Regions from separate parts of the Streptomyces sp. TG1A-8 genome, predicted to be linked through region 3. Evidence: riboswitches for the same ligand, from Rfam matches in the RefSeq annotation. Region 3 holds a riboswitch; each other region holds the start of a gene.
The links. Region 3 has a riboswitch for cyclic di-AMP ahead of QQY24_RS18785 (transglycosylase family protein). Riboswitches for the same ligand answer to the same signal wherever they lie in the genome.

Region 1: linked by a shared signal. The riboswitch ahead of QQY24_RS12945 (transglycosylase SLT domain-containing protein) and the one ahead of QQY24_RS18785 (transglycosylase family protein) in region 3 are both predicted to bind cyclic di-AMP.
Region 2: linked by a shared signal. The riboswitch ahead of QQY24_RS12175 (C40 family peptidase) and the one ahead of QQY24_RS18785 (transglycosylase family protein) in region 3 are both predicted to bind cyclic di-AMP.

Annotation. Positions count from the first base shown of each region.
Region 1 covers NZ_JASTLB010000001.1:3,016,901-3,026,877, forward strand. The annotation lists partial or broken gene QQY24_RS12920 (flavodoxin family protein) at 1-416, shown strand, start outside; gene QQY24_RS12925 (ABC transporter permease) at 432-1,349, opposite strand; gene QQY24_RS12930 (ABC transporter ATP-binding protein) at 1,336-2,358, opposite strand; gene QQY24_RS12935 (DUF2092 domain-containing protein) at 2,393-3,601, opposite strand; partial or broken gene QQY24_RS12940 (polyprenyl synthetase family protein) at 3,851-4,860, opposite strand; cyclic di-AMP (ydaO/yuaA leader) riboswitch at 5,375-5,557, shown strand; gene QQY24_RS12945 (transglycosylase SLT domain-containing protein) at 5,561-6,049, shown strand; gene QQY24_RS12950 (HAD family hydrolase) at 6,083-6,895, opposite strand; gene fahA (fumarylacetoacetase) at 7,233-8,450, shown strand; gene QQY24_RS12960 (M56 family metallopeptidase) at 8,721-9,659, shown strand; gene recQ (DNA helicase RecQ) at 9,745-9,977, opposite strand, start outside.
Region 2 covers NZ_JASTLB010000001.1:2,869,316-2,879,292, forward strand. The annotation lists gene QQY24_RS12165 (M23 family metallopeptidase) at 1-818, shown strand, start outside; partial or broken gene pcrA (DNA helicase PcrA) at 878-3,357, opposite strand; cyclic di-AMP (ydaO/yuaA leader) riboswitch at 3,618-3,788, shown strand; gene QQY24_RS12175 (C40 family peptidase) at 3,797-4,714, shown strand; gene QQY24_RS12180 (hypothetical protein) at 4,814-5,818, shown strand; gene QQY24_RS12185 (hypothetical protein) at 5,796-6,149, opposite strand; gene QQY24_RS12190 (NlpC/P60 family protein) at 6,559-7,617, shown strand; gene QQY24_RS12195 (response regulator transcription factor) at 7,637-8,383, opposite strand; gene QQY24_RS12200 (ATP-binding protein) at 8,380-9,672, opposite strand; gene QQY24_RS12205 (PspC domain-containing protein) at 9,885-9,977, shown strand, end outside.
Region 3 covers NZ_JASTLB010000001.1:4,276,174-4,286,150, forward strand. The annotation lists gene QQY24_RS18760 (serine/threonine-protein kinase) at 1-1,328, shown strand, start outside; gene QQY24_RS18765 (SurA N-terminal domain-containing protein) at 1,666-2,313, shown strand; gene QQY24_RS18770 (nucleoside triphosphate pyrophosphohydrolase) at 2,435-3,448, shown strand; gene QQY24_RS18775 (cytochrome P450) at 3,653-4,933, shown strand; gene QQY24_RS18780 (transglycosylase family protein) at 5,181-6,260, shown strand; cyclic di-AMP (ydaO/yuaA leader) riboswitch at 6,443-6,610, shown strand; gene QQY24_RS18785 (transglycosylase family protein) at 6,615-7,361, shown strand; gene eno (phosphopyruvate hydratase) at 7,727-9,007, shown strand; gene QQY24_RS18795 (septum formation initiator family protein) at 9,109-9,594, shown strand; gene QQY24_RS18800 (DUF501 domain-containing protein) at 9,641-9,977, shown strand, end outside.

The DNA of each region.
Region 1 (9,977 bases), 1.3 Mb from region 3:
GCGACCACGCACGGCCGCCCGCGGACGGCGCCGCCGGGCTGCTGCTGGACGCCACGCTCGCGGCCACGGACATCGTGATCGCCTCCCCGCTGTACTGGTACGCGGTGTCCGGCCCGACCAAGCGGTACCTGGACCACTGGTCGGGCTGGCTGCGCGTCCCGGACGTCGATTTCAGGGGCACCCTGGCCGGGCGCACGCTGTGGGGCGCCACCGCGCTCGCGGACCGGAACCCGGCGGTCGCCGGCCCCCTCGTCGGCACGCTCCGGCACTCGGCCGCCTACCCGGGCATGCGCTTCGGCGGGGTGCTGCTGGGCAACGGCAGCGCGCCCGGCGACCTCCTGCAGGACACCGACGCGCTGGCGCGCGTGAAGACGTTCTTCGCGCGGGACGCGCCCCTCGCGCGTTTCCCGCACGAGACCGCCGCCCGCCCCCTACGCGCTGACGTCCTTCGTCGTGAACCGCGCCCAGGCGGCCGAGCCGAACACGGCCGCGTACAGCGCCTGCAGGCCGAGGTTCTTCACCAGGTCGTCCCAGTAGACGGGGTCGCGCATGAGGTCGGCGAAGGACAGCCAGTAGTGGGGGAAGAGGTACGGCCGCAGCGCGTGCAGCTGGGGGATCTGGTCGAGGATCTGGACGGTGATGAGCAGGCCGACGGTGGCCGCCATCGCCGCGATGCCGCTGTTGGTCAGGGTGGACACGAACAGGCCGAGGGCGGCGACGCCCACCAGTGAGGCGGCGACCACCAGGGCGATCAGCAGGGCCCGCAGGAGTCCGTCGGCGAAGCCGATGCGCGTGCCGGAGATGGTCGTCAGGTCTCCCAGCGGGAACAGCAGCGCCCCGACGGCCAGCGCGGAGACGGTGACGACCAGGGTGGCCAGCAGGCAGAAGGCCAGGACCGTCGCGTACTTGGTGAGCAGCAGGCGGGTGCGGCCGGCGGGCGCGACCAGCAGGTAGCGCAGGGTGCCGGCGCCCGCCTCGCCCGCGACGGCGTCGCCCGCGACGACGCCGACGGCCATCGGCAGGAAGAACGGCAGGGTCGCGGCCAGTGCCGTGAACACCAGGAACAGGCCGTTGTTGGTGATCTGCCCGATGAACGCCGGGCCTTCGCCGCCGCCCGGTCCCGCCGGCGAACCGTCCCGCGTCTCGATCCGGACGGCGACGCCCACCAGCACCAGCACCGCGGCCAGCACCCCGAGGAGGGCGAGCGTGCGCCAGCGGCGGACGGTGGTGACCAGCTCGTTGCGCAGCAGCCCCAGGGTCCACAGGGGACCGGGCCGGCGGGCGGTCGGTGCCGGCGGACGGCCGGACGGCGAAGTCCCGGCGGCCGGTGGCGTCTCAGCCCGCGACATCGAAGCCCTCCCCCGTCAGTGCCACGAACGCGTCCTCCAGGGAGGCCCGTTCGAGGGTGAAGCCCCGGACCCGGACGCCCGCCGCGACCAGGGCCGCGTTCACGTCGGCGAGGTCCCGCCCGGGCGGTTCGCCGGTCACCCGGTCGCCGTCGACGGTGACGTCCGCGGCGCCCTGTTCCTTGAGCACCCGGGCCGCCTCGCCGGCGTCCGGGGTGGTCACCGCCAGCCGGCCGCGCGCGCCGGCCGCCAGGTCGGCCACCGCGCCCTGCGTGATCAGTCTGCCCCGGGCCATCACGGCCGCGTGGGTGCACACCTGCTCGATCTCGTCGAGGAGGTGGGAGGAGAGGAAGACGGTCGTGCCGTCGCAGGCCAGTTCCCGGACCAGGCCGCGGATCTCCCGCATGCCCTGCGGGTCCAGGCCGTTGGTGGGCTCGTCCAGGACGAGCAGGCTGCGCGGCCGGAGCAGCGCGGCGGCCAGCCCGAGGCGCTGCTTCATGCCGAGCGAGTACGCCCGCGCCTTCTTCCCGGCGGCCGCCGTGAGGCCCACCCGGTCCAGCGCGGCGGCGACGCGGGCGCGCCGGGTGCGCGGGTCGGCGGTCGGGTCGGCGGCGTCGTAGCGCAGCAGGTTGTCCCGGCCGGAGAGGAAGCCGTAGGGGGCGGGGCCCTCGATGAGCGCGCCGACCCGCGGGAGGACGGTGCGGGCGGACCGGGGCATGGGCCGGCCCAGGACGCGGGCCGCGCCGGAAGTCGGCTCGATCAGGCCCATCAGCATGCGGATGGTCGTGGCCTTGCCGGAACCGTTGGGACCGAGGAAGCCGAAGACGCTGCCCGCCGGGACGGTCAGGTCGAGACCGTCCACGGCGAGCTGTCCGCCGCGGTAGCGCTTGGTGAGGCCGCGCGTGGCGATGACGGGTGCCGGCGCGTCCCCCGGGTCCCGCTCCGCGGGGTTCCCCGGGTTCCGCTCCGCGGGGTTCCCCGGGTTCCGCCCGGTGTCCGGCACTCCGTCCATCGGCCTGCCCTCGATCCGTCGTGCCCGCGAAGGGTCAGTTCCCTTCGTTCGCCGCCTTGACCAGTGTCTCCTTGGTCACCGCACCGGCGTACACCGTGCCGTCGTCGGTGATCAGGGCGTTGACCAGCCGGGTGGAGAAGACGGTGCCCTTGCCGAACTTCCCCGAGACCTGGTCGCCGAGCGAGCCGAGGAAGCCGCCGAGGTCGCCGCCCCGGGAGCCGGTGGGCAGGCCGCCCCCGGCACCGGTGTCGAAGGTGGCGACGGAGGTCCAGCCCTTGCCGAGGACGTCGAGCCCGTCCAGTCCCCCGACGAACTCCCCGCCGGACGCGGAGCCGCGCCCGGACGCCTTGCCGTCCGTGCCGTGCCCGCCCTCCCCCTCGGTGACCTTCGCGCCCCGGGGCGGGGTGAAGTCGAAGGTGGAGGCGGCCGGCCGGGCGAAGGAGACCTGGGTGAAGCCCGCGTCGAGCACGGCGGCGCCGCCGCCCGCCGGGGTCAGCGTGAACTTCAGCGGCAGGCCCGTCCTCGCGTCCACGGCGATGCTGATCGCGCCGACCGTGCTGCCGGACTGCCGGGGCTTGATCAGCAGCTTGTACGCGTCGCGTCCGGCGACGTGCGCGGTGCCGTCGACGGTCACGGACGTGGTGGCGTCGACCGACTTCAGCGCCTCGCCGGCGAAGTCCTCCGGGGTGGCCGGCGGCTCGGCGCCGCGCTTCGCGCCAAAGCCGGCGGCGGCGTGGTAGACCTCGTTGCTCTTGCTGTCGTAGCCCCACACGTCCTTGCCGTCGTGGACGAGGCTGTACTCGGCGCCGCGCTCCAGCAGCGAGACCTTCTGGCGGTCCGGGCCGTCGGCGGCCACGTGCAGGGTGTGCGTGCCGGAGGCCAGCTCGGTGAGCTTGGCCCGCGGGTCCGCAAAGGAGCCGTCGCCGCCCCGGGCCGCCCCGGAGGCCAGGCCGCTCCCCAGGCCGCCGAGGTCCGGCAGGCCGAGATCGGTGTCGATCTTCACCGTGCCGGACAGCCGCTGCACGTCCGACGCGGCGATCTTCCGGATCAGCTGCTGCGCGGTGATCGACGGCAGGTCGGGGTCGCCCGAGTCGGCGAGCGCCGGCACCAGGCCGATCGTGGCCGCCGCCACCCCCACCACCGCCACGGGGACGACGTACCGGGCGGCCCTGCGGCGTCCGGGGCGCAGGTCCTCGTCGTGCCGTGCGGTGCCCGTTGCGTCACCGGATTCGTACGGTGCCATGTGTTGCCCTACCTCCGTCGTCGGCGGCGGCTGCCCTCACTCTGGTCCACTTGAGCCGCCATTCTCACCCGAATCGGTGAGGAGTGGTGATTTCCGTGGTTTCCATCTCACCAAACCGGCCGTGAGAAAGCGTCAGACCTCGGAGCCAACTCCGCGTACGCCTGGGGTATGACACCCGGCGGCCGCGCCTCCCCCGACCCGTAGGGGTCGGGCGGGACGGCACCGTCCGGCCGGTGTCCGGGCGCTGGCTCAGCCGGCACGGTGGACCACCGCGTCGCACAGTTCGAGCAGCGCCGCCTTGGCGTCGCACTCCGGCAGCGGGGCCAGCGCGGACCGCGCCTCCTCCGCGTAGCGGACGGTGTCCCGGCGGGCCTGCTCCAGCGCGGGGTGGGCGCGCAGCGCGACCAGCGCCTCGGTGTGCCGGCCGTCGTCGCTGAGGTCGGAGTCGAGCAGTTCGCACAGGGCGAGGTCCTCGGGCAGCCCCAGCCGGGCCGCGCGTTCGCGCAGCCGGAGCACGGGCAGCGTCGGGATGCCCTCGCGCAGGTCGGTCCCGGGGGTCTTGCCGGACTCGTGCGAGTCGGAGGCGATGTCGAGGACGTCGTCCGCGAGCTGGAAGGCGACCCCGAGCCGTTCGCCGTACTGGGTGAGGACGTCGACGACCGTCTCGCGGGCGCCGGACATCATCGCGCCGAACCGGCACGACACCGCCACCAGGGAGCCGGTCTTGCCGCCGAGCACGTCCAGGTAGTGCTCGACCGGGTCACGGCCGTCCGAGGGGCCCGCGGTCTCCAGGATCTGCCCGGTGACCAGCCGCTCGAACGCCAGGGCCTGCACCCGCACGGCCTCGGGGCCGAGGTCGGCGAGGATCTGGGAGGCGCGGGCGAACAGGAAGTCCCCGGTGAGGACGGCGACGGAGTTGCCCCAGCGTGTGTTGGCGCTCTCCACGCCGCGCCGCACGGACGCCTCGTCCATGACGTCGTCGTGGTACAGGGTGGCCAGGTGGGTCAGCTCCACGACGACGGCGGACGGCACGACACCCGGCGCGTACGGGTCGCCGAACTGCGCGGCGAGCATCACGAGCAGTGGCCGGAACCGCTTCCCCCGGCCCGCACGAGGTGCTGCGCGGCCTCCGTGATGAACGGGACCTCGCTCTTGGTGGCCTCGAGCAGGCCTTCCTCGACAGCCGTCAATCCGGCCTGGACATCGGCTTCGAGGGCCTGGTCCCGCACGCTCAGCCCGAACGGCCCGACGACGGTCACGAGGGGTCTCCTGTCTGCTGGTGTCTGCTGGCGGTTACACGGTTTGTCGATAGGTCGCTGCCTTCACTCAACTCAGCGTATCCGGTCCCGTTTCGATCACCGATAGCGCCCACCGGTCCAGCCCGGGCGGTATCGGTCGTGACCGTTATATTTCCGATCGGGTGATATGAGGACATATCTTTCCGCCCTATTCCCCGCCCGTACGGAGGGGTCGGATCCGGCCAGTCCTTCCGTTCCGGTGGGCCGCAATCACAAATCACCCATATCCGATTTGGCATAATTCGCCATTTCGTGAAGTGGGTCACGTGCGGGCCGTGGCGCACCGATCGCCCCTCACGGCCCCTTCGCCTTGCCGCGACGGCCAGTTGGGGCACGGCGACCGCAAAGGATCAAGTGCCCCATATCCCCCGGACCGGTGTCGACCGGCATGTTCCGTGAATCCGGTGCTTGTTCCCGACATGTGCTCTCGCATACGTTCCCGCCCTGTCAGGCGGACGCCGAATCCTGCCGCGCCTGGCACCACCCGTCGAGAACCCATTCGTACGGCAGGAGCGGGGGACCCAGGCAAGCCGCCGGACCGGACGCACACGCCGTCCCGGGACGGCTCGGGGTGAAGCCGCGCGGCCACGGCCGCGCGGCCGGGCACCTCCCCGCCCGAACCCGACAGCTCACCTCGCAGGCGACGGAGAGGAACATCCCCATGTCTGCTGCCCCCCGGTACCGCCGCGTCCGCACCAACCGCCTCGTCCGCCGGATCGCCGTCCTCGGCGCCGGTGCCGCCGTCCTCACGCTCCCGCTCGTCGGCGCGGCCGACGCCTCCGCGGCCACCACCACGGCCGCCGCGGCCGCCACCACCCCCGCCGGGTACCCGAACAACCTCGACGGCTGGATCCGCGAGTCGCTCGCGATCATGGCCCAGCGCGGCATCCCGGGCACCTACAACGGCATCTACCGCAACGTCATGCGCGAGTCCTCGGGCAACCCGCTCGCCGTCAACGGCTGGGACTCCAACGCCGCCGCGGGCACCCCGTCCAAGGGACTGCTGCAGGTCATCGACCCGACCTTCGCCGCCTACCACGTGCCCGGCACCGCGTTCGACCCCTACGACCCGGTCGCCAACATCACCGCGGCCTGCAACTACGCGGCCGCGCGCTACGGGTCGATCGACAACGTGTACGGCGCGTACTGACCGGCGCCCCCGGCGGGCCCGCCGCCGTCCCGGTCAACCGGCCGGGAACAGCCTCTCGAGGACGACGGCGACGCCGTCGTCCTCGTTCGAGGCGGTGACCTCGTCCGCGACGGCCTTCAGCTCGGGATGGGCGCCGGCCATGGCCACGCCGTACCCGGCCCAGCCGAACATGGGGATGTCGTTGGGCATGTCCCCGAAGGCGAGGGCCCGCCCGGCGGCGACGCCCAGGTGGTCCGCCGCCAGCGCCAGGCCGGTCGCCTTGGTGACACCGCTCGGCTGCAGCTCCACGGTCCCCGGCCCCGACATGGTGACCGTCGCCAGCGGACCCACCGCCGAGCGGGCGGCCGCCGCCAGCTCGTCGTCGGTCAGCGCGGGGTGGCGCAGCAACACCTTGCTGATGGGCTCGCGCCACAGGTCCTCGCGCCGGCCGACCCGGACGGCGGGCAGGGCCGGGTGGGGCATCAGGTACCCGGGTTCGATCAGGGTGCGCCCCTCCACGCCGTCCTGGTCGACGGCCGCGTACACCTGGCCCACCTCGGCCTCGATCTTGCCGAGCGCGGTCTCGGCCGACTCCCGGTCCAGCCCGACCGACCACAGCAGACGGCCGGCGCCGGCGTCGTAGACCTGCGCCCCCTGCGCGCACACCGCGAGCCCCGTGCAGCCGAGGTCGGCCAGCAGGGGCCGCACCCGGGGGGCCGGGCGGCCCGTCACCACCAGGTGCCGGGCGCCGGCCCGCGCCGCCCGCGCGAGCGCGGCCAGCGACCGGTCGGAGACCGTGTCGTCGCCGCGCAGCAGCGTCCCGTCCAGGTCGGTGGCGATCAGGGTGAATGCGGGAAGTGCGGCCATGATCAGAGAATACGGACGCGCCGCCCCGCCGACTCATCCCGCGGCACGCGCCGGATCCCGGCGGCGGCCCCCGCACCGCGGGCCGGGACCCGGCGGCGGCCCCGGCCGTGCCCTCGCACGTCCTCGCACGCTTCCGCACGCCCTCGCACGTCCTCCAAGGACGCCGGCCGGAACGGGCGCCCGGGCAGGGCCGCTCGGGGGCGTCGCGGACCCCGTGGACATCGCCCGCTCACCCCGGACGGCACTGCGTGGGACGTGCGGCACACCCGTAACGTGTGGCGCAACCACATGGAACGCAGTGCCATGCATGGCCCGGATGAGAGTGAGGCAGCACCCCATGCCCCCCTTCGACGTCCCCGAGGGCGACCCCTTCGGTCCGCACAACCTCCCCTACGGCGTGTTCTCGCCCGCCGGCAACACCGGGCGCAGGGTCGGCGTCCGGCTCGGCAACCACGTCCTGGACGCGGGCGCCGCGGCCGCCGCACTCGGCTCGCCGTACGCCTCCCTGCTCGCCCGGCCCACCCTCACCCGGCTGCTGGCCGCCGGCCGCACGGCCTGGTCGGACGTGCGGCGCGCCCTGACCGCGTGGGTCACGGTGCCCGCGCACCGCGAGACCATCGAGCCACTCTTCCACCCGCTGTCGCAGGTCACCCTGCACCTGCCGTTCGAGGTGGCCGACTACGTCGACTTCTACGCCTCCGAGAACCACGCCCGCAACGTCGGCCGGATCTTCCGTCCGCACGCCGAGGACTCGCTGACCCCGAACTGGAAGCACCTGCCGATCGGCTACCACGGGCGCGCCGGCACGGTGGTGGTGTCCGGCACGGACGTCATACGGCCGTCCGGGCAGCGCAAGGGCCCGGACGACCCGGCGCCCGTCTTCGGCCCGTCGGTCCGGCTGGACATCGAGGCCGAGGTCGGCTTCGTGGTGGGCGTGCCCTCCGCGCCGGGCAGGCCGGTCGCCCTCGGCGACTTCGAGGAGCACGTCTTCGGGCTCTGCCTGCTGAACGACTGGTCGGCGCGGGACATCCAGTCCTGGGAGTACGTCCCCCTCGGCCCGTTCCTCGGCAAGTCCTTCGCCACGTCGGTGTCGGCGTGGATCACCCCGCTGGACGCGCTGGAGCACGCGCGCGTGGCGCCTCCCGAGCGCACCCACCCGCTGCTGCCCTACCTGGACGACTCGGCCCCCGGGATCGAACCCGGCGGCTACGACCTGCGGATCTCCGTCGTGCTCAACGGCCACGTGGTGTCCGAGCCGCCGTTCGCCACCATGTACTGGACCGCCGCCCAGCAGCTCGCCCACATGACGGTGAACGGGGCGTCGCTGCGCACCGGCGACCTGTACGGCTCGGGCACGGTGAGCGGTCCGGCGGAGCACCAGCGCGGCTCGCTGCTGGAGCTGACCTGGAACGGCCGGGAACCGCTCGGCCTCCCGGGCGGCGAACGGACCTTCCTGGAGGACGGCGACGTCGTGACCCTGTCGGCCTGGGCCCCGGGGCCGGACGGCGGCCGGGTCGGCCTCGGGGAGGTCACCGGGCGCATCGTGGCCGGCTGAGCCGGCGCCCGCCGGCCGCCGGGGCGAACCCACCGCCGCGGCAGGGCGGTCGGCGGCACGGACACGGACACCGGGGCGGCACCGCGCACCGGGGCGGGCGCACCCGCGGGACGGCGCCGGACGCGCCGGGAAGGAGCGGCCGGATCCGTGCCGGCACCTGACTCGCGCCGCCCGTCCGCGTCATACTGACGGGGAACACGCACCACCCGATGCGCCCCGGCGCATGTTCCGGCACCCGCACCCCTTTCCGACAGGAACCGGAGCCCCGGCATGACCGTCTGCCTGCTCCTGCTGAGCGTCGTCGCCCTGACGGCCGCCGTACCGGCGCCGCGCGCGCTGACCCGGGCCGCCTGGCCCGAGCGGGACCCCGTGGTGGCGTTGTGGGTGTGGCAGTGCCTGGTCGCCACGGTGCTGCTGTGCTGTCTGACCGCGCTGGTCCTGGGCGCGGCGGCCGTCTTCCACACCGTCCGCGACCGCGTGTTCGCTCCCGCGCCGCCGGCCGTCACCGCCGCGTACGACCTCTCGGCCGCCCCGCTCTGGTCCGTCGCCCTCACCCTGCTGCTGGCCGGCGGGGCGGCCTGGACGACGGCGATGCTCGCCCGGGAACTCGCCGAGGCCCGCCGGCACCGCGGCCGGGCCCGGGCGCACCTGCGCGAGCGCGCCCCCGACCTGCCCGCGGGCCTGCCCCCGGCGCGCGGCCCCATGCTGGTGCTGGAGGACGACTACCCCGACGCGTGGTGGATGCCGGGCCACCCGCCCCAGCTGGTCGTCACCACGGGTGCCCTGCAGCGCCTGACCGGACACCAGTTGGACGCCGTGCTCACCCACGAGCGCGGCCACGCCCGCGCCCACCACGACTGGCTGCTGCACCTGTCCACGGCGCTCGCCACGGGCTTCCCGCGCGTCCCGCTGTTCGCCCACTTCTGCGACCAGACGCACCGCCTGGTCGAGCTGGCCGCCGACGACACCGCGTCCCGCCGCTGCGGCCACGTCACCACCGCCCTCGCCCTGATCGAGCTGAACCAGCACCGCGGTGTCCTGTCCTGCGCGTCCAGCCGCCGCCTCCTCGGCGAACGCGTGGACCGCCTGCTGGAGCCGCCCCCGCGGCTGCTGCGCCGGCACCGGGCGCTGACGACGACGGTGGCCGCGCTGGTCCCGCTGCTTCCGTTGCTGATCACCTTCGCCCCGGGGCTGACGGCGCTCTCCTGACCGCCGGGGAACGGCGCGGCGCCCGCGCCGGAAGCCCCCCGCGGGACCCGCACCCCGGTCCCCGCGCCCCGCGGCGCCGCCCGTCCTACGTCCAGTCGTCCGGCTCGGGCTCCTCGGCCTGCTCGGGCCGGTCGTCCTCCGGGGAACCGCCGCCCGCGCCGGCCAGGGAGCCGTCGGGGGCGGGGCCGGCGCCGGCCAGGGAGTCGAGCACCGCGAGCACCCCTTCCCCGTAGGTCGCCAGCTTCTTCTCGCCGACTCCGCCGATCGTGCCCAGTTCCCGCACCGACCCGGGCCGGCGGGCGACGATCTCCCGCAGCG
Region 2 (9,977 bases), 1.4 Mb from region 3:
TGCCCGTCGTACCGGAGTTGCTCGACGGGCAGGAGGAGGGCGTCCCGGTCCCGGCCGCCCGCGTCGGCTCGCGCGGGGCGGCACGGTCCCGGCGCCGCACGCCTCCCAAGCGCTCCGCGCTGCTGACCATCGCCGTGCCCTCGGCCTGTGTGATGGGGGTCGCCGGAATCGCCGCCGCCTCCGTCGGCGCCCTGACCGACGGCGCCCAGGAGACCACCGCCTCCGCGTCGGACGCGCACGCGGTGCAGCCGTCCGTGGCCAACAGCCAGTTGGACACCCAGCTCAGGACGCTCTCCGCCGGCGCCGACGACTTCGCCGACCGGGCCAGCCGTACGCAGGAACGCATCGACCTCGAGGTGCAGCAGGAGCTGGAGAAGAAGAAGGCCGCCGCGGAGGCCGCGCTCAAGGAGCGGCTGCGACCGAAGTTCGCGCTGCCGGTCGCGCAGCACGGGCTCAGCGCCTACTTCGGGCAGGCCGGGGTGAACTGGATGTCCGTGCACACGGGCATCGACTTCCCGGTCTCCTACGGCACCACGGTCATGGCCGCCACCGACGGCACCGTCACCACGAAGTGGAACAGCGCCTACGGCAACATGATGATCGTGACGGCGAAGGACGGCACGCAGACCTGGTACTGCCACCTGTCCAACTACCGGGTACCCTCCGGGACGATCGTCAAGGCCGGCGAGCCGATCGCCTACTCCGGCAACTCCGGCAACTCCACGGGCCCGCACCTGCACTTCGAGGTGCGCCCGGCGGGCGGATCGGCCATAGACCCGCTGCCCTGGCTGCGCAGCCACGGCCTGGATCCTTCCTGAGACCCGTCGCGCACCGGGTGGGGTGGGGGTCCCGCCCGGACGGCGGGACCCACCCGTGCCTACAGCTTCTCCACCGGCGCGTACCGCAGCAGCAGCCGCTTGGGCTTGTCGTCGCCGAAGTCGACCGTCGCCTCCGCGTTCGCACCCGTGCCCTTCACCGCGACGACCGTGCCGAGTCCGAACTGGTCGTGGGTGACGCGGTCCCCGACGGCCAGGGCGACCACCGGCTTCTCCCCCGCGCGCCGGGTGGCGAACCCGGACGCGCCCGAGACCGCGGAGCGGGAGCGGGTCGAGGACAGCGAGGCCGCGACCCCGGCGGCGGGACCGGAGGGCATCGGCGCGGTCGCCCCCGTCCGCTTCCAGTCCACATGGGCGGGCGGGATCTCCTCCAGGAAGCGGGAGGGCGGGTTGTACGACGGCTGGCCCCAGGCACTGCGCAGCGTGGAGCGCGTGAGGTACAGCCGCTCCCGGGCGCGCGTGATGCCGACGTAGGCCAGGCGCCGCTCCTCCTCCAGTTCCTTGGTCTGGCCGAGGGCCCGCATGTGCGGGAAGACGCCGTCCTCCATGCCGGTCAGGAAGACGACCGGGAACTCCAGGCCCTTGGCGGTGTGCAGGGTCATCAGCGTGATGACGCCGCTGCCGTCCTCCTCGTCCGGGATCTGGTCGGAGTCGGCGACCAGGGCGACCTGCTCCAGGAAGTCGGCCAGCGTCCCCTGCTCGCCCTCGCCGCGCTCCTGCTCGAACTCCAGGGCCACAGCCGCCAGTTCCTGCAGGTTCTCGATGCGGGTCTCGTCCTGCGGGTCGGTGGAGGCCTGCAGTTCGGCCAGGTAACCGGTGCGTTCGAGCACCGCTTCGAGGACGGTCGCGGGTCCGGCGCCGGACTCCACGATCGTACGCAGGTCCTCCATCAGCGTGTTGAACCGCTTGACCGCGTTGGTGGACCGCGCGGCCATGCCGTACGCCTCGTCCACGCGCTTCAGCGCCTGCGGGAAGCTGATCCTCTCCCGCTGGGCGAGGGCGTCGACCATCGCCTCGGCGCGCTCGCCGATGCCCCGCTTGGGGACGTTGAGGATGCGGCGCAGCGGCACCGAGTCCTCGGGGTTGGCGAGGACGCGCAGGTAGGCCAGGACGTCCCGGACCTCCTTGCGCTCGTAGAAGCGGACGCCGCCGACGACCTTGTAGGGCAGGCCGACGCGGATGAAGACCTCTTCGAAGACGCGGGACTGGGCGTTGGTGCGGTAGAAGACGGCGACGTCGCCGGCCTTGGCCCGGCCCGCGTCGACCAGGCGGTCTATCTCGTCCGCGACGAACTGCGCCTCGTCGTGCTCGGTGTCCGCCACGTAACCGGTGATGCGCGCGCCCTGGCCGGCGTTGGTCCACAGGTTCTTCGGGCGGCGGGACTCGTTGCGCTCGATGACCGCGTTGGCGGCGGACAGGATGGTCTGCGTGGAGCGGTAGTTCTGCTCCAGCAGGATCGTCGTCGCGTCCGGGTAGTCCTCCTCGAACTGGAGGATGTTACGGATCGTCGCGCCCCGGAAGGCGTAGATCGACTGGTCCGCGTCACCGACCACGCACAGCTCGGCGGGCGGGAGGTCGTCCGCGTGGGGCGGGGCGTCCCCGGCGTGCTCGCCGGTGCCGACCAGTTCGCGCACGAGTGCGTACTGGGCGTGGTTGGTGTCCTGGTACTCGTCCACCAGGACGTGCCGGAAGCGGCGGCGGTAGTGCTCGGCGACGTCCGGGAAGGCGCGCAGCAGGTTGACCGTCGTCATGATCAGGTCGTCGAAGTCGAGCGCGTTCGCCTCGCGCAGGCGTGACTGGTACAGCGCGTAGGCCTGGGCGAGGGCCTTCTCGAAGCCGTCGGTGGCCCGGGCGGCGAAGTCCTCCTCGTCGATCAGCTCGTTCTTCAGGTTGCTGATCTTGGCGCTGAAGGACTTGGGCGGGTAGCGCTTGGGGTCGAGCTCCAGGTCGCGGCAGACCAGGGCCATCAGGCGCTTGCTGTCGGCGGCGTCGTAGATCGAGAACGAGGAGGTGAACCCGAGCTTCCTGGACTCCCGGCGCAGGATGCGCACGCACGCGCTGTGGAAGGTCATGACCCACATCGCGTGCGCGCGCGGGCCGACGAGCTGCTCGACGCGCTCCTTCATCTCGCCCGCGGCCTTGTTGGTGAAGGTGATCGCGAGGACCTGGCCCGGGTGCACGTGCCGCTCGGCGAGCAGGTGGGCGATGCGGTGGGTGAGCACGCGGGTCTTGCCGGAGCCGGCGCCGGCGACGATGAGCAGGGGGAGCCGGCGTGGACGACCGCGGCGCGCTGGTTCTCGTTCAGCCCCTCCAGGAGGGCGGCGGCGTCGATCGCGGGGCGCGGGGCGCCGTCGCGGTAGTGGGTGTCCCGCTCCGGCGGCACGTCGAACTTCCCGCCGAACAGGTCGTCCGGAAGCGACTCCGGAACGTGATCGTCCTCGGGCGGCGGCGGGGGCTCCTCCTCGTGCCCGCGAGGGGCTCGGAGGTCCGCCAGGAAGCTGTCGTCAAAGAGGCTGCTCATCGCTCTCCGAGTCTAGGGCGCCCCGCGGACAACCGGTCGCCGCCCCGGGGGCACGACCGGTCCCCCGGGGCGGCGATGACCGCTTCGGCACGCACCGGTCCGCCGCTCACGCTGCGCGGGCGTCCCGTCGCGGAGGCCCGCCCGCTCACAGGTCACGAAAATGTATCGGACATTTCGTGCGCCAACCTTCACAGGAGTCACACGAGTTGGCTAAGTTTCCCTCAGGTCGCACGACCCCTTCCGGCGAACGTCGCCGGGCCGCGCGGCCTCCGCCGAGTCCGGTGCGCCCCTGTGCGGCGACCGGAGCCGGGGACCCACCGATCCTGGGGTGAATCGGCCGACTCCCACCCGGGACGACGCCGTAGGGCAACCCTTCCGAACCACCCGCCCGAACCCGACAGCTAACCCGGTAGGCGGCACATGGAAGGAGTCGCCTCCCTTGGCGTCGCACCGCAAGCCGCGCCCCGGCGGGACGCGCGGAGCAGTCGTCCGCACCAGCCCCGCCCTGGCCACCGCCGCCTTCACCTCCGTGGCCGTGCTGTCGCACGCGGCCGAGGCGGCGCCCGCTCCCGACGGCCGGCCGAGCCGGGAGGAGATCGAGAGGAAGATCGAGGACTTCTACCGGCGGGCCGAGTCGGCGGCCGAACCGCAGGAGGCGGCCGGGGCGCGGACCGGCCGGCCGCGCGAGCGCGCCGACGTCCCGCGCGAGGGGGTCCGGCTCCCGGACGGCCCGCGGGACTACTTCGACCAGAGCCGGGTGATGGACCGGCTGGCCTCGACCGTGCGCAGGCGCCAGGAGACCGCCAGGACCCGTGCGACACCCGTCGTGGCGCCGGCCGAGGCGCCGAACGGTCCGAAGACGGCCAAGGCCGCCGCCCAGCGAAAGCTGGCGTCCGCGCGCGCACTGCTCGCCCGGGAGGCGGCCCGGGGCACGGCACCGCCGCCGGGCCGGTCCGCCCGCGGCATCACGCCGTCCGCCGCCCCGGCCGACCTCCCGACCGACCTCCCGGCCGGCAAGGCCGTCGCCTTCGCCCGCGCACAGATCGGCAAACCGTACGTCTGGGGTGCCGCCGGGCCCGGTTCCTACGACTGCTCCGGCCTCACCCAGGCCGCCTGGAAGGCCGCCGGCGTGGCCCTGCCGCGCACCGCGGCCGGCCAGGCCCGCGCGGGCACGGCGGTCACGGTCGCCGAGGCGCGACCCGGTGACCTGGTCTTCTTCGGCGGCGCGCACCACGTCGGTCTCTACCTGGGCGGGGGCATGATGGTCCACGCACCGGGGCCCGGCGCGTACGTCTGCGAGGAACCGGTCCACCACGGCGGCGAAACGCCCGTCCACAGCGTCGTGCGACCGGCCTGACCCGTCCCGCGCCCGCCGTCCCGCGCGCGGTGCGCTGTTCGGGCCCCCGCGCGCGTGCCCTCCCCCGGACGGACCGCGCGGCTCCCTACCATCGGGCGCATGCCCGGCATCTCAGGTCTGCGTGCGTGGTGGGCCCGGCGCCGGCCGGCGGCCGGGACCGCGGTGATGGCGACCGGCATCGTGTCGGTGGGCCTGCACATGAGCGGTGACGAGACGCCGTCCCGGATCCTCCTGGGGGTCGCCTGCGTCGTCTGGGCGGGGCTCGGTGCCGGGTTCGCCGTACGGCTGGTGGGACAGCGGCACCGGTGGGCGGCGCAGGCGCGCGGCCCGGGTGCGCTCACCGCCGTCGCCGCCACGGCGGTGCTCGGCACCCGGATCTCGGCGCTCGGCCGGCAGACCCCGGCGGAGGCGCTGCTGGCGCTGGCGGCGCTGCTCTGGCCCGTGCTGCTCCTGCTCGCCCCACGGAACCGGGGGCGGCGCATGCCCGGGACGGTGTTCCTGTGCTGTGTGGCCGCACAGGGGCTCGCGGTGCTGGCGGCCGTCCTGGCCGCGAGCGAGGCACTGGCGTGGCTCGCGCACGCCGCGCTGGCGCTGTTCTGGCTGGGCCTGGTGTTCTACGGCCTCGCCCTGACGCGCTTCGAGCCGCGCCAGGTGCTGCACGGGGCCGGGGACCACTGGTTCGCCGGCGGGGCGCTCGGCATCTCGGCGCTGGCGGGGGCCGAACTGCTCCTGGCCGACAGCGCGCGCCTGCCCCTGTGGAACGACGACGACCGCGGCACACTGCGCGACATGACCATCACGCTGCTCGTCCTGGACCTGGCCTGCTACCTCGTCCTGCTGGCCGCCGAGGTGGCGCTGCCCCGGCTGCGCCACGACGTGCGGCGGTGGGCGACGGTGTTCGCGACGGGGGCGACCGCGGCGGCGGTGCTGTCCGTCGCGGCCGCCGTGGACGCGCCCTGGCTGACGGGGCCGGGGCGGGCGCTGGTGTGGGTGGCGGTGGCGGCGTGGCTGGTGGCCGTCGTCGCCGCGGTGCGCGCGGCCCGCGCGGGGGCCGGCCAGGGCGGCAGGGGGGCGCCGGGCGTCACGTCCACAGCACGGCGATGAAGATGTTCGCCGTGGTCAGCAGGCCGACCAGCCCGAAGAGCCCCTTGTCCACGTCCTCCTCGTCGCGCTTCACGTAGACCAGCCCCAGGACGACGATCAGCAGGGCCAGCTTGAGGCCGATCTTGACGGTGTTGACGTGGTGGTCGTCGGCCTCGTTGAGACCGACCAGGACCACGCCGGTGGCCAGCATGGTGAACGCGCCGTGCAGCATGGCGGGGACGAAGCGGGCCGTGCCCCGGCCCATCGCCTTCATCTGGGTGAGGAAACCGCCGAGCAGCGCGGCGATGCCGATGATGTGCAGGCCGACGAAGAGATGGATGAGTACGTCCATGGGCCGGAGCCTAATCAGGGGCCTCCCGGCTTCCCGTCACCGGGCCCGGCCGAGGCGCCCGCCGGTCGCGCCCGCGTGTGTTCCATAGCACCCCAGGGCTCCCGCGCGTCCCGCTTGCCCCACTTCGATCACCACGCTGCGTGAAGGCGGTCATGGGAGATCGGTGAACCGACCACGGCCGGTCACGACTCCGCCCGTCATGGGCAGTTCCGCACAGTGCGTTACCAAGCCGTCACCGTTGGCCCTAGCGTCCTCACCCGGGTGACCGGCTCCTGATCACCGTCCTGACCAGGGGCGGCCGTCGGTCTCCCCGGCCGGGAGGTGTCCGGCGCGCTCCCCGTGCGGGCCGCCGTCGGACGCACCGACCGCTCGGTCCTACGAGTCCTACGGAAGGGACGTGACGGTCCAGGTGGCAGCGCACCGCAAACCCCGGCAACGCTTGCTCGGCGGTCACGCCGCCCGCACGGCCGCGACCATCGCCCTGGCGGGCGCGGCCACCGCAACGGGTTTCGACGGGACGGGACACGCCGAGCCGCAGCTGACGCCGGCACAGGTGAGGACGCGGGTGGACCAGTTGTACCGGGAGGCGGAGGCCGCCGCCGAGAAGTACGACGGGGCCCGGGAGAAGGCGCGGGCGGCCCGGGACCGGCTGGACTCCCTGCGGGACGAGACCGCCCGCAAGCAGGACGAGCTCAACACGGCCCGGGCCGCACTGGGGTCGTTCGCCGCGGCGCAGTACCGCGACGGCGGCATCGACCCGGCCTGGCAGCTCGCGCTGTCCAGCGATCCCGACCGGTACCTCGACGGTGCCGCGTTCGCGGAGCGGGCCGGTGACCGGCAGGCCGGGACCGTGTCCCGGGTGCGCGCACGATTGCGGGAGATCGAGCAGTTGCGCGGCGCCGCCCGCGTCCAGCTGGCCTCGCTGCGGTCGCGGCAGGCCGAGTTGAAACGGCGGAAGGAGACCGTCACCGGCAAGCTCGCCGAGGCGCACCGGCTGCTGGACCGGCTCACGCCCCCGCAGCGGGCCCGGGTCACCGGCGGCTCCGTACCGGGACGCGCCTCGCGCTCGGTCCCGGACGCCCGTCCCGCCCCGGCGCCGCCGGAGTCCGCCGCCCTGGGGGTCCGCGCCGCCGAGGCCGTCGCCTACGCCTACCGGAAGCTCGGCAGCCCCTACGTGTGGGGCGCGACCGGCCCGGACGCCTTCGACTGCTCGGGCCTGGTCCAGGCCGCCTACCGCTCCGCCGGGATCTCCCTGCCCCGCACCACCTACGCCCAGATCAACGCGGGCCGCCGCGTGCCCCGCTCCCGGCTGCGGCCGGGCGACCTGGTGTTCTTCTATTCCGGCGTCAGCCACGTCGGCCTCTACGTCGGCGACGGCCGGATGATCCACGCCCCGAACCCGTCGGCGCCGGTGCGGCTGGCCCCGGTCGACGAGCTGCCGTTCGCGGGAGCCACGCGGGTGGTGTGAGGGTGGCCCCCCGGGCCTGTCAGACCAGCCGGCGGGCCGTGGCCCAGCGGGTCAGCTCGTGGCGATTGGACAGCTGCAGCTTGCGCAGGACCGCCGAGACGTGGGACTCGACCGTCTTCACCGAGATGTACAGCTGCTTGGCGATCTCCTTGTAGGCGTAGCCACGGGCGATCAGGCGCAGCACCTCACGTTCGCGCTGGGTGAGCCGGTCCAGGTCCTCGTCGACCGGCGGGGCGTCGGTGGAGGCGAAGGCGTCCAGGACGAACCCGGCCAGGCGCGGGGAGAAGACGGCGTCCCCCTCCTGGACCCGGAAGACGGAGTCGACCAGGTCGGCACCGGTGATGGTCTTGGTGACGTAGCCTCGGGCACCGCCGCGGATCACGCCGATCACGTCCTCCGCCGCGTCGGACACGGACAGCGCGAGGAAACGCACGGGCCGCTGGGCGTCCGTCGTCAACGCGGCGCACCTGCGCAGGACCTCGACCCCGCCGCCGCCCGGCAGGTGGACGTCGAGGAGGACCACCTCGGGGCGGGTCGCGGTGATGACCGTGACCGCCTGGTCGACGTCCGCGGCCTCGCCGACCACCTCGACGCCGGTCTGCGCGGTCTGCCCGATCTCGGCCTGGACGCCGGTGCGGAACATGCGGTGGTCGTCGACGAGCACCACGCGCACATGGCGCCCACCCGCGCCGTCACCGGCGGTGGGTCCGGACCCGGCCGCCTCCGCCGGCGCCGCAGTGCCGTTCGCCTCGGTCGCGTCGCTCATGACGTCCTCTCCGCCCTCTCCATCTCCAGTTCGACCTCCGTGCCCCCGTCCGGCACCGCCCGCAGGCGGGCCGTGCCGCCGTTGCGCTCCATCCGGCCGATGATCGATTCTCTGACGCCCATGCGGTCGGCGGGTATCGAGTCGGGGTCGAAGCCCGGGCCGCGGTCGCGGACGGACACGAAGACCGTCCTTCCCTCGACCTCGGCGTAGACCTGTACGGCGCCGCCCTGGCCACCGTACTTGGCGGCGTTCACCATCGCTTCGCGCGCGGCCTGCATCTGCGCCGCGGTCCTCTCGTCGAGCGGGCAGTCGCCGACCACGACGACCTCGATGGGCACACCGTGCTTGTCCTCCACCTCGGCGGCGTTGCGGCGCACCGCCTCGGCGACCGTGTCCGGCTCGTCGGCCTCGTCCTTGCCGGTGCCCTCCGGCTTGTAGAGCCAGGTGCGCAGGTCGCGCTCCTGGGCCCGGGCCAGGCGGCGCACCTCGTTCGCGTTGTCGGCGTTGCGCTGGATCAGGGTGAGGGTGTGCAGCACGGAGTCGTGGACGTGGGCGGCGACCTCGGCGCGTTCCTGGGCGCGGATGCGCATCAGGCGCTCCTCGGACAGGTCCTGGGTCATCCGGACCAGGTAGGGGCCGGCGAGCAGGGTGACGCCGACGAGGACGGCGAGCGCGGCCTGGAGGACGGCGCCCAGGTGGGCGGCCGAGCCCTCCATGACGAAGATGGCGGAGACGCCGGCCGTGACGAGCAGGACGCCGACGCCCGCCCGCAGCAGGGTGAGGGTGCGGCGCCTGCTGCCGACCTCGACCCAGCGGGCCCGGCGGGCGTTGTCCGCTTGGCGCCAGACCAGGGCGACACCGGCCGCGACGAGGACGGCGGGCAGCAGGTACGCCTTGGCAGCGCCGCCCGGGTTGACGCTGCCCACGAACACCATGGACACGACGACCATGAGGAGCAGGGCGAGCATCTGGCCCTTGTCCGGCTTGCGGGCCACGAGTCTGCGGCGGCCGTCCGGCGCGGTTTCGGTGCCCACCAGCGAGGACGGCCTGTGGTCGCCGACACCGCCGACACCGAGGGGCACGAAGAACCAGAAGGCCGCGTACAGCAGGGCGCCGAGGCCGTTGGCCATGAACAGGCCGGCGAACGCGAGCCGCACCCAGACCACGGGCAGACCGAGGTGCCCGGCGAGGCCCCGCGCCACTCCGCCGAGCCAGCGGCCGTCGCCGCTGCGGTAGAGCTTGCGCGGCGGCCGCTGGTCGTCGAGGGTCGGTGCTGCGGCTTCCGGCATGCCAACGATGGTCACACGGTCGTGGGGGCGGGGCATCAGGGTCGGCCCCCTAGACGCCCCTGATCTCCGTGCCGGCCCGGCGGGAGCGGGGGCCGACCGCCGCACAGGCTCCCCGTCGAACACCTCCCCGCCGCTGTCTCAGGGCCGATTTCAGGGTTCGCCCAGGGTCGTTCCGACTGCCGCCGCGGTGGCCGGGCCGCCACCATGGACACATGACGGATCACGAGCACGCCGCGACGGGTCCGGGACCCGGCTCCGGCCCGAGCCCGGCCCCGGGCACCGGACCGACGGATGCCGCGTCCGCC
Region 3 (9,977 bases):
AGGTCGACCACCCCGGCCTGGTCACGGTGCACGACGCGGGCAGCGAGGGCGAGGAGCTGTTCCTCGTCATGCAGTACGTCGACGGCGCCGACCTCTCCGACCACCTCGCCGAGCACGACCCGTACCCGTGGCAGTGGGCGGTCGCGGTCGCCGCTCAACTGTGCGCCGTGCTGAGCGCCGTGCACGCCGTGCCGATCGTCCACCGCGACCTCAAGCCGCGCAACGTCATGGTGAAGCAGGACGGCACCCTCACCGTCCTCGACCTGGGCGTGGCCTCCGTGATGGACTCCGACACCACCCGGCTCACCCACACCGGATCCCCCATCGGCTCGCCCGCCTACATGGCGCCCGAGCAGGCGATGGGCGGCGCCGTCGGCCCGTACACCGACCTGTACGCGCTCGGTGTCCTGCTGCACGAACTGCTCAGCGGTGACGTGCCGTTCGCCGGTTCCACGGCGCTCGGCGTGCTGCACCGGCACCTGTACGAACCGCCGCTGCCCGTGCGCCGCGTCCGCCCCGAGGTGCCCGAGGCCCTCGAAGGGCTGGTGCTGCGCCTGCTCGCCAAGGACCCGCAGCACCGTCCGGCCTCCGCGCAGGAGGTGTACGAGCACCTGGCGCTGCTGCTGCCCGCGCGCGGCATGCCCACGGGTGCCCCCCTGGACCCCACGCGCCCCTTCCTGCGCCCGCACGCCCCCTGGCCGGACCGCGCCCGGACCCCCGCGCCGCAGCCCGCCCCGGTCGCGCCGGTGCCGCCCGGGGCCGGCAAGCCCGACGTCGCCGCGGCCGTGGACGAGGTCAAGCGGCTGCTCGGGGAGGGCCGGATCACCCAGGCCGTGGACATCCTCGGCGCGATCCTGCCGGTCGCGGCCGACCGGCACGGCGAGCACTCCCCGGTCGTGCGCACCCTGCGCAAGCAGTACGCGGCGACCCTCCTGGACGACGGCCAGTACCGGCGCGCACTGCCCGAACTGCGCCGCCTCGCCGACGAGCGCGCCGCCGAGGCCGGCCAGGCCGACCCGCAGTCCCTGCGCCACCGCTACGAGGCCGCCCAGTGCCTGGAGCAGCTCGGCGAACCGGCGGCGGCGCTCGCCGAGTACCGGGCGCTGCTGCCGTACTACGAGAACCAGTACGTCTCCGGTGACCCGCAGCTCGCCCACGACGTGCGCCGCCGCATCGGCCACCTGCTGCTCGCCCTCGGTGACCGGCCGGCCGCGCACGACACGCTCGCGCGCCTGGTGATGGACGTCGAGCGCCTGCACGGCCCCGGCCACCCGCTGGCCGAGGAGGTCCGCCGCACCCTGCACTGGCTGGGGCAGGTGCGCGGCTAGGGCCGTGGCGCCGGGTCCTTGGCGTTCACCGGGCCGTTCCCGTGGCCCTGGCGGCCGGAGTTCCCCGGCGGCGGACACACGCCGGACACGTTGCGCCTCGTTCCGCCGGGCAGGACGGACCAGGGGCGGGGTCCACGGCCGGACACCGGTGGTCCGGGAAGCGCGGGCACGTCACGTGGGCGGTGGCCGGCGCGGCCGTCGTCGCCGGGGTGACGCGGCGGTGCCCGAAGTCGTGCTGAATCGTTGGTCGAATGGGTTGGCCAGAGCCGGGCCGCTGCCTACCATCGATCATCGCAAGACTTTGTGCACCGCCGCACAATCTCCTCAGGAGGTCCCCTTGCACCGCCGCCGTAGCACCGCGTTCGTCCTCACCGCCGCGATCGCCGCAGCGGCCCCCCTCCTCACCGCCTGCGGGAACGACGCGCACCCCGGCGCCGCGGCCGTCGTCGGCGGCCAGCGGATTACGGTCTCCGAGCTGGAGAACCGGGTGAACGAGGTGCGCCGGGCGCAGCGGGCCGCGGTGGCCGACGACACCCAGTACCAGCAGGTCCTCGCCTCCACCGGCAGCCTGACCCGCGACACCCTGCACAACATGGTCCTGGACCGGGTGCTGCACCGCGCCGCGCGCGACGAGGGCGTCACGGTCACCCGCAAGGAGGTCCAGCAGATGCGCACCGGTCTGGAGCAGCAGGCCGGCGGCGCCAAGGGGCTGGAGACGGCCTGGCTGCAGAAGTACGGCATCGCACCCGGGCGCCTGGAGGACAACCTGCGCCTCCAGCTGGAGGCGCAGAAGCTCGCCACGAAGCTCGGCACCGACACCACCCAGCCCGCGTTCTGGAAGGCCCTGTCCAAGGCCTCCGGCGAACTCCACGTCGACCTGAACCCGCGCTACGGCTCCTGGGACGTGCAGAAGAGCAGCCGCGTGGACGCGAAGACACCGTGGGTGCGGGAGGTCACGGCGACGGGAGCGCAGCAGCCGGCGTAGCGGACGGGCCGCGGGCAGGGCGGGGGCAGGCTGGCACGGTGCCGGTCATACGGTCATACGGCATCCCCGCCCCTGTGGACAACCGATCCCGTCCGTCCGCGCCGTGGGTTACGTTCGGACGGTGAACGCAACCAGCCCCGAAGCCGCCGTCCCCGAGGCCGGTCCCGGCCGCATCGTCCTGCTCACCACCAGCCACCGCGTCGCACCCGGCCTGCTGTCCTGGCCCGCCTGGCAGGCGCTGCGCGCGGCCGACGCCGTGCTGTGCGCGGACGGCGCGCATCCGCAGCTGCCGTATCTGCGGGAGGCCGGGGCCGCCGTCCGCGAGGCGTCGCCCACCGCGCGGGAGCTGGTCGACGCCTGCGCGGGCGGGCGCACGGTGGTGGTCGTGGCCACGGGTGAGGGCGAGCCCGCCCTCACCGACGGCCTGGCCCGCCTGGCCGGCTCCGGCCGCGTGCGGATGCCGGATCTGGAACTGCTGCCGGCCTCCTACGACCTGCCCGGCGCCCGCCTCCTGGACCTGGTCCAGGTCATGGACCGCATCCGTGCCGAGTGCCCCTGGTCATCCCGGCAGACCCACCGGGGACTGGCGAAGTACGGCATCGAGGAGGCGTACGAACTCGTCGAGGCGATCGAGGCCGGCGACCGCGACGAACTGCGGGAGGAGCTGGGCGACGTCCTGCTCCAGGTCGTCTTCCACTCCCGCATCGCCGAGGAGGACCCTGAGGCGCCGTTCTCCGTCGACGACGTGGCCGGCGGCATCGTCGCCAAGCTGGTCCACCGCCACCCGCACGTCTTCGGCGACGAGAGGGCCGAGACGCCGGAGGACGTCAAGGAGCACTGGCTGCGGACCAAGGCCGAGGAGAAGCGGCGCGGCTCGGTCACCGAAGGCGTCCCCCTCGGCCAGCCCGGACTCGCCCTCACCGCCAAGCTCGCCTTCCGCGCCCGCACGGCCGGCCTGGACGTCCCGCTCCCGCGGGGCGAGGGCATCGGCTACGAACTGCTGGCCCTGGCGGCGCGGGCCGAGGCGGAGGGTGTGGACCCGGAGGCGGCCCTGCGGGCGGCGGCCCGGGTCTACCGGGACGCGATACGGGCGGTGGAGGCGGAAGGAAAGGACGGCACGGCGGCCGCGCAGTAGTTAAGGAGGGGCACCGCGGCGGAGCGGCGGGAGCGGCACCGCGACACGGAGCCGGCCGACTCCTCGAAGGGCGCGGCGGACCGCAACGGAACGCGGGGCGTCCCGCACAGCCACGGTGCGGGACGCCCCGGAGCGCCGGAGCGCGGTGTCCGCCGGCCCCGGTCCCCGTGAGGCGCGCCGCGGCGGGCCCGATACCGTCGGGGGGTGACCGACCAGCCCCACCCCCCGACGGCCGACGACTCCGCCCCCGCCCTGTTCACCTGGGAGTTCGCCGCCAACCCCTACCCCGCCTACGCCTGGCTGAGGGAGCACGCCCCGGTGCACCGGACGCGGCTGCCCAGCGGGGTCGAGGCATGGCTGGTCACCCGGTACGGCGACGCCCGGCAGGCCCTCGCCGACCAGCGGCTGAGCAAGGACCCCGCGCACCACGACGAGCCCGCGCACGCCAGGGGCAGGACCGGCATCCCCGGCGAGCGCAAGGCCGAGCTGATGACGCACCTGCTGAACATCGACCCGCCGGACCACACCCGCCTGCGCCGGCTGGTGAGCAAGGCGTTCACGCCCCGCCGGGTCGCCGAGTTCGCGCCCCGCGTGCAGGAGCTGACCGATCTGCTCATCGACCGGTTCGCGCGGACCGGCTCCGCCGACCTCATCCACGAGTTCGCCTTCCCGCTCCCCATCCACGCCGTCTGCGACCTGCTCGGCGTCCCGCGCGAGGACCAGGACGACTTCCGGGACTGGGCGGGCATGATGATCCGGCACGGGGGAGGACCGCGCGGCGGGGTCGCGCGGTCGGTCAAGAGGATGCGGGGCTACCTCGCCGACCTCATCCACCGCAAGCGGGCGGCGCTGCCCGCCGAGCCCACCCCGGGCGAGGACCTGATCTCCGGCCTCATCCGCGCCTCCGACCACGGCGAGCACCTCACCGAGAACGAGGCCGCCGCCATGGCCTTCATCCTCCTCTTCGCCGGTTTCGAGACCACCGTCAACCTCATCGGCAACGGCACCTACGCCCTGCTCACCCACCCCGGGCAGCGCCACCGGCTGCAGCGGTCCCTGGCCGCGGGCGACCGGGACCTGCTGGAGACCGGCGTGGAGGAACTGCTCCGCTACGACGGCCCGGTGGAGCTGGCCACCTGGCGGTTCGCCACCCGGCCGCTCACCCTCGGCGGACAGGACATCGCCGCCGGGGACCCGGTGCTCGTCGTCCTCGCCGCCGCCGACCGGGACCCGGAGCGGTTCGCGGACCCGGACGTGCTGGACCTCGCCCGGCGCGACAACCAGCACCTCGGCTACGGCCACGGCATCCACTACTGCCTCGGCGCCCCGCTCGCCCGGCTGGAGGGCCAGACCGCGCTCGCCACCCTCCTGACCCGCCTGCCCGACCTGCGGCTCGCGGCGGACCCGGCCGAACTGCGCTGGCGCGGCGGACTCATCATGCGCGGCCTGCGCACACTCCCCGTGGAGTTCACGCCGAGCACCTGAGCCCACCGCCTGAGCCCACCGCCACCGAGCCCGCCCGACCCGTGAACGCACCGTCCCCCACCTGCACGGCAGACCCGAACCTCACGTCCCCCGCGCGAAGGTGACAGGTATTCAACTTCGTGATCTTCATGTGATCTGTGCGGCATGAACTTGTGACAAGTGATCGCCTGCCGATACGTTCACCCCTCAGCGCGGCGCCGAGCCCCATCCGCCGCGCGGACCCCGCTGTCGCACGAAAGGCTTCCGCATGCTCTCCGGGAACGGCCGTCACCGTCGCCCCCGCCAGGCTCCGGCCCTCCTCGTCGCGGCCGGAGTGACCGGCTCGGCCATCGCCATCCCGCTCCTCGGCGCCGCGAGCGCCAGCGCGGCCGACGGCACCACGTGGGACAAGGTCGCCGAGTGCGAAAGCGGCGGCTCCTGGAGCGCCGACACGGGCAACGGCTACTACGGCGGCCTGCAGATCTCCCAGGAGGACTGGGAGGCCCACGGCGGCACCCGGTACGCCTCCAGCGCCGACCAGGCCAGCCGCTCGCAGCAGATCGCCGTCGCCGAGAAGATCCTGGCCGACCGGGGCACCACGCCCTGGGCGACCTGCGCCCTGCTCTCCGGGCTGACCTCCGACTCGGGCTCCGTGGACGTCGACACCGGCGTCGACGGCTCCGGCGCGGCGGACCCGGGCACGGACGACGCGCCCGGGTCCGGCGACTCCGCCGGGCCCACCGACTCCCCGGGCCCCGCCGGCGGATCGGACCCGTCCGGCCCACCGGACGCGACGCCCTCGGCCGGCTCCGGCCCCTCCTCGGGCGCGGCCGACACCCCGGCCCCGGCCCCGGGTTCGCGTTCGGGGACGGACGGCCACGAGACCGGCAAGGCAGGCAAAGCGGACGGGGCCGGCGATGCCGCCAAGTCGGACACGTCCGCATCCGCCGGACCGGAGGGCGGGGGGAGCGGTGGCCCCACCACCACCGGCTCCGCGACCGGCGATCCGGACGATTCCTGGCAGAGCGGCGGTTCCTGGAGCCTGGTCGACACCGGCTCCCTCGACACCGGCTCCCTCGACAATGGCGGACGCCACCGCGGCGGCAGTGCGGACGAAAAAGTGACAAACGGTCAAAGTGCCGCGCCCTCCGGCCGTCACGCCTCCCGGGGTGCGGACACCTACACGGTCCGGCGGGGTGACACCCTCGCCTCCATCGCCGACTCCCTCGGCCTCGACGGCGGATGGCACGCGCTCTACGCCGCGAACGAGAAGGCCGTCGGCGCCGACCCGAACCACATCTCCGCCGGTCAGACCCTGGAAGTAAGGGCGGAAACAGGCGGAAAGTAGCGGGAGTTGACGTCCCGTTTCGCGACCCATGTCCGTTTTGGCGAAAGTGTGGGATGAGTCTCAGAAGCCCTGATCGTCTTTGAAATTTCGCCGGTCCCGTGTCTACGGTCGTGATCGCTCGTCACCACGGGCCCCGGCGACCGCAACGCCGAATCCTGCCAGCGGTCGCCCGGGAACAGTCGTCGCGTCATGCGCCGCAGGCAGGAGCGGGGGACCCAAGGTAAGCGCCAGGACCGGCAGTTCGGCCGGACCCGGCTAGGGGTAAAGCCACCCTCCCGCAGGAGGGTGGCCGGGCAACTCAACCGGCCCGAACCCGACAGCTCACCTCGCAGGCGTCGGTGAGGGGATCCATCCATGCTGTTTTCCGGCAAGGGCAAGCACCGCCGTCCGTCCAAGGCCGTCCGCGCCGTCGCGCTCGCCGGTGTCACCGGCGCCGCCGTCGCCGCCCCGCTGATGGCGGCCGGCAACGCCTCCGCCGCCACCGCCTCCGAGTGGGACACGGTCGCCCGGTGCGAGTCCGGCGGCAACTGGTCCATCAACACCGGCAACGGCTACTACGGCGGCCTGCAGTTCTCCGCCTCCACCTGGGCCGCCTACGGCGGCACGCAGTACGCCGCCACCGCCGACAGGGCCTCCAAGGCGCAGCAGATCGCCGTCGCCGAGAAGGTCCTCGCCGCGCAGGGCAAGGGTGCCTGGCCGGTCTGCGGCACGGGCCTGTCCGGCGCCGCCTACGGCGGTTCCGCCCCGACCGGCAACTCCGCCCCGACCGGCAGCTCGGCGGGCACCTCCGGCAGCTCGGCGGGCACCTCGGGCGGCTCCACGTCGAACAGCGGTGGCAGCACCGCCGCCCGCTCCGGCGACCAGCAGGCCGCCTCCCGCTCCGCGGAGCGTCCGGCCGCGAGCAGGACCGTCACCACCCCGACCGGCGAGAAGGTCAAGAAGGGCGACGGCGAGTACAAGGTCGTCGCGGGCGACACCCTCAGCACCATCGCCCAGAAGCGCGGCGTCGCGGGCGGCTGGAAGAAGCTGTTCGAGCTGAACAAGGGCATCGTCGAGGACGCCAACCTCATCTACCCGGGCCAGCAGCTGCACCTGAAGTGACATCCGGCGCCCACGGCGGCCTCACCGCCCCCGCGGCACGGGTCCGCACGCCGAACCCCTCGTGAGGGCCCCGCCCCGCCGGCCTCCCGCCCCGGCGCGTCCTTCCCGGACGCGCCGGGGCGGGGCTTTTTCCGCCCGCCCCCCGCGCGCCGCGCCCGCCCCGGGCTCCCCCTTCCCCGCCTCCGGCCCGTCCCGACTTCTCCGGTCCTTCCGGGCACCCCTTTGTTTCGGGCCAAAACAAAAGGTACCGTCGGCATGTCCACGGGACGGTCGGTCGCCGGCCGACGCCCCCGGGACGGTTAGGCTCTAGTCGCAAGGCACACCAGCCCCGCACAACCAGCGTCACATCCACGAAGGAGATGCTCGTGCCGTCCATCGACGTCGTCGTAGCCCGGGAAATCCTGGACTCCCGAGGCAACCCCACGGTCGAGGTCGAGGTCGGCCTCGACGACGGCAGCACGGGTCGTGCCGCCGTCCCCTCCGGCGCCTCCACCGGTGCCTTCGAGGCCATCGAGCTCCGCGACGGTGACTCCAACCGCTACCAGGGCAAGGGCGTCGAGAAGGCCGTCCTGGCCGTCATCGAGCAGATCGGCCCCGAGCTGGTCGGCTACGACGCCACCGAGCAGCGCCTGATCGACCAGGCCATGTTCGACCTGGACGCCACCGACAACAAGGGCTCCCTCGGCGCCAACGCGATCCTGGGCGTCTCCCTCGCCGTCGCCCACGCCGCCTCCGAGGCCAGCGACCTGCCGCTGTTCCGCTACCTGGGCGGCCCGAACGCGCACCTGCTGCCGGTGCCGATGATGAACATCCTGAACGGCGGCTCGCACGCCGACTCCAACGTGGACATCCAGGAGTTCATGATCGCCCCGATCGGCGCGGAGTCCTTCTCCGAGGCCCTGCGCTGGGGCGCCGAGGTCTACCACACCCTCAAGAAGGTGCTGAAGAGCAAGGGCCTGTCCACCGGCCTCGGCGACGAGGGCGGCTTCGCCCCCAACCTCGGCTCCAACCGCGAGGCCCTCGACCTCATCCTCGAGGCCGTCAAGGAGGCCGGCTACACCCCCGGCGAGCAGATCGCGCTCGCCCTGGACGTCGCCGCGTCCGAGTTCTACAAGGACGGCTCCTACGTCTTCGAGGGCAGGAACCGCACCGCCGAGGAGATGACCGAGTACTACGCCGAGCTGGTCGAGGCGTACCCGCTGGTCTCCATCGAGGACCCGCTGTTCGAGGACGACTGGGACGGCTGGAAGACCATCACCGCCAGGCTCGGCGACAAGGTCCAGCTGGTCGGCGACGACCTGTTCGTCACCAACCCCGAGCGCCTCGCCAAGGGCATCGAGGAGGGCGCCGCCAACGCCCTGCTGGTCAAGGTCAACCAGATCGGCTCGCTGACCGAGACCCTGGACGCCGTGGAGCTGGCCCAGCGCAGCGGCTACAAGTGCATGATGTCCCACCGCTCCGGCGAGACCGAGGACGTCACCATCGCCGACCTGGCCGTCGCCACCAACTGCGGCCAGATCAAGACCGGCGCCCCGGCCCGCTCCGAGCGCGTCGCCAAGTACAACCAGCTGCTGCGCATCGAGGAGATCCTCGACGACGCGGCGGTGTACGCCGGCCGCAGCGCCTTCCCGCGCTTCAAGGGCTGATCCCGACCCGGGAGCGGGCCGAGCCAGTCGTCCGTACGTCCCCGCACCCGGTCCCGTACCGTGTGCGGGGACGTACGTGCGTGTGAACGGGAGGCGGGGACATGGCAGTGAAGGGCCGCAACGACCGGGACCGGTTCTCCACCGCGACACGGCTGCGGGCCCTCGGCGAGCAGACGGCGGCCCGGGTCTACCGCTCGCAGACCAAACGGCAGGCCCGCCGCTCCCGGCTCACCGGCCGCGCCGCGCTGCTCGCGCTCGTCCTGTGCTCGCTGATCGTCGCCCTGGCCTACCCGATGCGCCAGTACGTCTCCCAGCGCGCCGAGATCGCCGACCTCCAGCACCGGCAGGAGCAGGCGCGCCGGCGCGTCGAGCAACTGCGGGACCTCAAGGCGCGCTGGCAGGACGACGCCTACGCCGAGCAGCAGATCCGGCGCCGGCTGCACTACGTGATGCCCGGGGAGACCGGGTACGTCGTGATCGACCCCGGCGCGGCCGAGCAGTCCCGCGCCGACCTCGGGGCCGCCCAGCGGCCCTGGTACGCGAACGTCTGGGACGGGGTCGACAAGTCCGACGCCTCCGACCAGTGACCGGCCGCCGGCCGGTGACCGACAGAAAGCCATCCTGAAAGCAGTCATGCACACGCCTCCGCCGCCCACTCCGCGCACCGAGCCCACCGACGCGGACGTGCAGGCCTTCCAGCAGCAGCTCGGCCGTCCCCCGCGGGGCCTGCGGGCCATCGCGCACCGCTGCCCGTGCGGACAGCCGGACGTCGTGGAGACGGCGCCCCGCCTGCCCGACGGCACACCGTTCCCGACGACGTACTACCTGACGTGCCCGCGCGCCGCCTCGGCGATCGGCACGCTGGAGGCGAACGGCGTCATGAAGGAGATGACGGAGCGCCTGGGGAGCGATCCCGAGCTGGCCGCCGCCTACCGGGAGGCCCACGAGGACTACCTGCGGCGCCGCGACG